DNA from 3 places in the Mesorhizobium sp. Mes31 genome. Region 2 is predicted to be linked to each of the others. Evidence: predicted binding sites of a transcription regulator. Region 2 holds the regulator's gene; each other region holds the start of a gene.
What was found. The regulator PhoB, encoded in region 2, activates phosphate uptake and scavenging genes when phosphate is short. The targets are predictions, from matches to a motif close to TGTCATNNANCTGTCAT.
Positions count from the first base shown of each region.

Region 1: the regulator PhoB is predicted to act here: its motif matches at 1,457-1,473, upstream of NR193_RS12480 (esterase-like activity of phytase family protein).
Region 3: the regulator PhoB is predicted to act here: its motif matches at 1,317-1,333, upstream of ppk2 (polyphosphate kinase 2).

Region 1 covers NZ_JALJRL010000006.1:136,799-139,069, forward strand. The annotation lists gene NR193_RS12480 (esterase-like activity of phytase family protein) at 1-1,344, opposite strand, end outside; gene NR193_RS12485 (FAD-dependent oxidoreductase) at 1,647-2,271, shown strand, end outside.
Region 2 covers NZ_JALJRL010000012.1:56,911-59,181, forward strand. The annotation lists gene NR193_RS20650 (agmatinase) at 1-910, shown strand, start outside; gene phoB (phosphate regulon transcriptional regulator PhoB) at 1,026-1,715, opposite strand; gene phoU (phosphate signaling complex protein PhoU) at 1,735-2,271, opposite strand, start outside.
Region 3 covers NZ_JALJRL010000005.1:94,353-96,623, reverse strand. The annotation lists gene NR193_RS10405 (dihydrofolate reductase family protein) at 1-94, shown strand, start outside; gene ppk2 (polyphosphate kinase 2) at 299-1,219, opposite strand; gene NR193_RS10395 (aldo/keto reductase) at 1,492-2,271, shown strand, end outside.

The DNA of each region.
Region 1 (2,271 bases), on a different contig from region 2:
GGCGACGAACAGGAAATAGTCGTCCGGCAGCTTCGGATCGAGCACGCTTGCGAGCGACATCGCCTCCCATTTCTCGGACAGGTTGTTGTGGTCGTTCGGCGCGCCATTGTGCAAGCCGAAGCGGCCAAGCTCGGCATTGTCGTTGATGTCGATGAACGGCGTCAGCCTGGCCGGTGTCACAGACGGGTCGACAACGCCTTTGGGCGCGACCGGCTTGTCGGCGGCGTCGAAAGGACCGCCGGCGATGTCGGTAGCGCCGGACAGATCGACGATGTTGATCTCGCGGTAGAGCGACGTGTCGCCCTTCAGGCCCTGGCCATTGCCGCTGTCGCGCGCCAGCATCAGGAACGCCGTGTCCGACAGCGCCACGATCTCGCTTTGCGCGGCGACCTTGGTCTTGCCCTTGGCATCCTTGAACACTGGCAGCGGCACGACATATTCGTGCGCCAGCTTGAGATGGGCGAGGTCTGAAGCGTCATAGACCAGCGCCCTGGTGTTCTGGCGGGTTGCCCCGGAATCGCCGCCATCCTGCCTCGCCGCCGATTGCAGCACGGCGATCAGGAACTTGCCGTCCGGTGTCATCGCCATGCCTTCGAGGCCCTGGTTGTTCTGGCGGCCGGTGTCGGGATCCTTGGGATCGGGGTCGGCAGCGCCGGGGCCGGGGTTGTCCGAGGAGAAGTTCGCCGCTCCCTTGCGCATCGGCACCAGTGCCGCCGGCGGCTGGGTCGCCGACATCAGACGACCTCCGGCGGAAAACCGGTAGATGTTGGGGCCATATTCGTCGGAGATGAACATCGAGCCGTCGGGCAGCCGCGCGATCGCCTCGTTGTCGAGGGCGAGCTTGCCATTGGTGGCGGCCGGCAGCATCGGCATGTCGCCGGCGGCCGGACGAACATCCGACAACGGATCGAGCCCGGTGGCGTCCGCGCCCTTGTCGTCGGTGAGAAGCAGGCTGTCGGCGAGCGTCGCCTTGACGCCTGTCTGCTCCTGGCCGGCAGGAGGAGCGGCACCCGGCGCGACGGGGGAGAGCTCGATGGCGATGGCGTTGAGGCGCGGCCGGTAGTCGGTGGTGCCGGCGACATTGTAGCCGCGATCCGGCAGCAGCCAGAGCGAACCCTTGTAGCCAGCCGCGTCATGCGTCCAGCCTGATGCGTCGATCGCCATGCCGGAGCCCGAGCCGAACGTCTCGCCGAACTTGTCGCGCTGATCGGCCGGGATGCGGCCGACGCCGACCAGGCCCTTGTTGACGAGGCCGCCGACGGTGCTGTCGGCGAGCGCCGGCGTCAGGGCGGTGAACAATGCCAGCGCGACGCCAAGCGACGCGGTTCGGTACAGGTGTTTCATGGATGATCCTCTTGTGACAAGCGAGCCGGAGCGGCCGAAGGATGAAAGCTGAAAGAGGCGCCACATCGACGATGCCGCGCGCGCCTCTCCAAAAGCGGTCTACGGCGCGAACATGATGCTTGCGTGACAGCGCGCTACGCATGCCCGCCGGTTTGCTTACGCGCCGACAAAGCCGTGCGCTGGCGCGGCAGAACTGGTCACCGGTCACGCATCGGTTCGACCAGTCATGATGCGTACGGGTTGCACTGGACACTTATGTACAGTGCATGTATGGTGCGGCTTCTGACAGGGAGGGAGATGCCTTGAAGTCGCGCTACCGTGCAGTCGTCATCGGAGGTGGCGTGGTCGGCGCCTCGGTGCTCTATCATCTGACGCGGTTCGGCTGGAGCGATGTGGCGCTGATCGAGCGTGCGGAGCTGACGGCCGGTTCGACCTGGCACGCCGCGGCCGGTTTCCACGCGCTCAACGCCGACCCCAACGTCGCGGCGCTGCAGGACTACACCATCAACCTCTACCGCCAGATCGAGGCCGAGTCCGGCCAGGACATCGGCCTGCACATGACCGGCGGCGTCAACATAGCCAGCGATCTTGCGCGCTGGGAGTGGCTGAAATCGGCATGGGCGGTGTTCCAGTCAGTCGGCATCGAGACAGCCCGCCTGGTCACGCCGGAAGAGATCAAGGAAATCTGCCCGATCGTCGATGTTACGGGTGTGCTCGGCGGCCTGCATGATTCCAACGAAGGTCATCTCGATCCCTACGGAACGACTCATGCCTATGCGGGCGCCGCGAAGAAGCGCGGCGCCGACATCATCCTGCGCAACCGGGTCGTCGAGCTGAAGGCGCGCGCCGACGGAAGCTGGGACGTCGTTACCGAACAGGGCACCATCGTCGCCGAGCATGTCGTCAATGCGGGTGGGCTGTGGGCAA
Region 2 (2,271 bases):
GACCGCCTCGCCTCCCTTTCTTGGCTTTCCCGATTGCCTTGCCGATGGCCGTATACCGCGTGCGGTGATCTTTGGAGCCGGTCACGGCACTACCTATCCCGGCAAGGACAGCAGCGGATACGCCTTGGCCGCCGACGCCATCCGCGTTGCGAGCCAGGGCGATGCCACGCTCGTCGAGCACTGGGATTTCGATCTCGGCGGCCCGCTGTTCGACGGCAAGCCGGTCTGCTGCATCGACACCGGCGACATCGCGACCACCATGCATGACAATAGCGGCAACAGGGCGCGGATCGAGGCGAAAACGCGCCAGGTTCTGGCACTACCGGCCGTGCCGATCCTGCTCGGCGGCGACGATTCCGTGCCCATCCCCTTCCTCGCCGGCTTTGCGGATCACGGGCCGGTCTGGATCCTGCAGATCGACGCCCATATCGACTGGCGCGACGAGGTGCATGGCGAACGCTACGGCTATTCGAACCCGATGCGCCGCGCAAGCGAGATGCCGCATGTCGCCGGCATCGTGCAGGTCGGCATCCGTGGCGTCGGCAGCGCTCGCCTCACCGAAATCGAAGCGGCACGGCGCTATGGCAGCCGCTTTGTAACCGCCCGCGAGGTTCACGCCCAAGGCGTCGAAGCCGCTCTCCGGCATATTCCGGAAGGGGCGCGGGTCGTCGTAACTCTCGACTGCGACGGCCTCGATCCCGGTATCATGCCGGGCGTGGCGGCGCGTTCGCCCGGCGGCCTCACCTACACCCAGGTGGTCGATCTGATCGGGGGCCTCGGCAGACGGGCCAGGATCGCGGGATTCGACCTTGTCGAGCTTTATCCTCCCGCCGACATTGACGGCCTGTCGGCCCTGACCGCAGCGCGCCTTCTCGTCAACGTCATCGGCACCGTCGTCCGGCAGGTTTGAGCCCGGACTCTCGCTAGGGCAATTCCAGGAAAAGTGTGAAACGGTTTTCCGTCCGGAATTGCGTCAAAACAAAGAGTTAGAGCGGTTTGCCGTTTCCGTGAAACGGTGAACTGCTCTAGTCTTCCCTGATCGCGTAACCCGCCCCGCGGATCGTGCGGATGACATCGGGCATGCGGCCGTTGTTGACCGCCTTGCGCAACCGGCCGACATGCACGTCCACCGTGCGCTCGTCGATATAGATCGTCTCGCCCCAGACATTGTCGAGCAGCTGGCTGCGCGAGAAGACGCGGCCAGGATGGCGCATCATGAATTCGAGCAGGCGGAATTCGGTCGGCCCGAGCCGGATCTCGCTCTTCTTGCGATAGACCCGGTGCGACTCACGATCGAGCACGATGTCGCCAACCTTGAGCACGCTGGACAGCACTTCCGGCTTGGCGCGGCGCAGCAGCGCCTTGACCCTGGCCATGAACTCCGGTGTCGAGAACGGCTTGACCAGATAATCGTCGGCGCCCGTGGAAAGGCCGCGCACGCGGTCGCTCTCCTCGCCACGCGCGGTCAGCATGATGATTGGCAGCCGCTCGGTCTCGGGGCGCATTCTCAGCCGCCGGCAGAGTTCGATGCCTGAAACCGCCGGCACCATCCAGTCCAGCACCAGAAGGTCGGGGACGTTCTCCTGCAGCCGGATCTCGGCCTCGTCGCCGCGCGTCACCACCTCGACCTGGTAACCCTCGGACTCCAGATTGTAGCGGAGCAGCACACCGAGCGGCTCCTCATCCTCCACGACCATGATGCGTGGCGCGATCATCGGCTGCTTACCCCTGTCGTCATGCCGCCGGCGCGGACATTGCCGTCTCGTCCTGCTTCGGGCGATTGGCGGGTAGCTGTGTGCCGGTCAAAACATAATACGCATTCTCGGCGATGTTGGTCACGTGATCGCCGATGCGTTCGAGGTTCTTGGCGCAGAACAACAGATGCGTGCACGCGGTGATGTTGCGCGGATCCTCCATCATGTAGGTCAGGAGTTCGCGGAACACGGACGTGTACTTGACGTCGATGCGTTCGTCGTCGTTCCTGAGCTTGGCCAGCGCCGCCGCGTCGGCGGCGGCGTATTCCTCGATCACGCCCTGCACCTGGATCAGCACCAGCTGCGCCATCGCATCGATCGAGTGCGAAAGGTCGCGAGGCGTGACGCTGAGGCCAACGGTGCCGACGCGCTTGGCGATGTTCTTGGCAAGATCGCCGATGCGCTCGAGGTCGCCGGCCATGCGGATCGAACCGACGACATGGCGCAGATCGTCGGCCATCGGCTGCCGCTTGGCGATCAGAGTGATGGCGCGGTCGTCGAGTTCGCGCTGGCGCGC
Region 3 (2,271 bases), on a different contig from region 2:
TTTTGCCGGCCTCGACATGCCCAAGCTCGGCTACCAGTGCACCGAACAGGTGGCGACGGCGCTTGCCACCCATGTTGTCATCAAGCGCGGTTAGGTGGAGAGCCTAATCTCCCCCCGCGTGTGGGGGAGATGGCCGGCAGGCCAGAGGGGGGCGCTGTCCCTCCAGCGCTTCAATCCGTAGCGACTTTGCATTCCGACCGTCGTCGACAGGCTGTGGAGAGGCTGGCAATCCCGCACGCCCCCCTCTGCCCTGCCGGGCATCTCCCCCACGAGGGGGGAGATCGCAGCTTCGTCTACCTCAATATTTCTCCGGCACATAAAGCTCGCGCGGCAGTGTCTGGCGCTCGTATTCGGGATTGAACACACGCTCGGGCAGCGTGATCTCCTCGTGCGGCACCTCTTCATACGGCATCTGCTTGAGCAGATGGTCGATGCAGTTCAGCCGTGCCCGCTTCTTGTCGTTGCCCTCGACGATGAACCAGGGGGCCTCGGGAATGTTGGTGCGGGCGAAGGTCTCTTCCTTGGCCTTGGTGTACTGTTCCCAGCGCACGCGCGACTGCAGGTCCATCGGCGACAGCTTCCACTGCTTCATCGGATCGTGGATGCGCATCAGGAAGCGCATCTGCTGTTCCTCGTCGGTGATCGAGAACCAGTACTTGACCACGGTGATGCCGGAGCGAACGAGCATGCGCTCGAACTCCGGCACGTCGCGGAAAAATTCCTCGACCTGTTCCGGTTCGGCAAATCCCATCACCCGCTCGACGCCTGAGCGGTTGTACCAGGAGCGGTCGAACAGCACGATCTCGCCGCCGGCCGGCAGATGCGGGACATAGCGCTGGAAATACCATTGCGATTTCTCGCGCTCGGTGGGCGCCGGCAGCGCCACGACACGGCAGATGCGCGGATTGAGCCGCTGCGTGATGCGCTTGATGACGCCACCCTTGCCGGCGGAATCGCGGCCCTCGAAGATCACCACCAGCTTCCTCTTGTGATAGGCGACCCAGGACTGCAGCTTGATCAGTTCGGACTGCAGACTGATCAGGTCGCGAAAATATTGCATGCGATCGATCGATGGCGGATGGGCGTTCTTGTAGATCCTGGCGATCTCCATTGACAGTGCCGGCTCCGACATTTCGAGCTCATAGTCCTCGTCGAGCGTGTCGGCGAGTTCGGCTTCAAGCCAGTCCTTGGCCCCGGATTTCAGTGTGGGTTCGTTCATCTGCGCTGCTCCGCATGCAAGCTGCCATCCGCGATCCTGGCAGGCGCCCTCGCCTCGGCAGGAAAAGGACCCTGAGCCGACTTGATATAGGCCGGCAATGACGGTTTTATTGCAGTCGGCCAGGGTCCAGGCCGCGCTGCAGATCCCACGAGGCATGATCGATCGGGCGTCGTGGCATGGCGACAAGTCGTGCAAATTGTCCTACAAATAGCAGCCACATTCGGGGCGCCTTCCCCGGCATCACTTTCCCCAATGCAATCGCGAGGACTGACATGGAATACCGTACTCTCGGCCGTTCCGGCTTGAAGGTTTCGACACTGACCATGGGCACCATGACCTTCGGCGGCGCCGGTGCCTTCTCCGCAGTCGGCAAGACCGACCTCGAGGAGGCGCGCCGGATGATCGATCTGTGCATCGACGCCGGCATCAACCTCATCGACACCGCCAATGTCTATTCGAACGGCATCTCGGAAGAGATCATCGGCGAGGCCCTCGGCGGCAAGCGCAAGGGCGACGTGCTGATCGCCTCCAAGGCACGGATGCGGATCGGCAAGGGTCCGAACGATGAAGGCCTGTCGCGCTATCACCTGATCCGCGAATGCGAGAAGAGCCTGAAGCGGTTGAAGACCGACGTCATCGACATCTACTTCCTGCACGAGTGGGACGGAGTGACGCCACTGGAAGAAACCATCGCCGCGCTCGACACGCTGGTTGCCCAAGGCAAGGTCCGTTATATCGGCTGCTCCAATTATTCCGGCTGGCAAGTGATGAAGGGGCTCGCCATCAGCGATAGCCATCACCAGCCGCGCTTCGTCACCCAGCAGATCCACTACACGCTGGAGGCGCGCGAGGCGGAGTACGAGCTGCTGCCGATTGCGGTCGACCAAGGGCTGGGCGTGCTGGTCTGGAGCCCGCTCGCCGGAGGATTGCTGTCGGGCAAATACCGCCGCGACAGCCCGACCGCGCGACAGCTCGCCGGCTGGTCCGAGCCGCCGATCCGCGACGAGGACCGGTTGTGGCGCATCGTCGATGTCCTCGTCGATATCGGTACG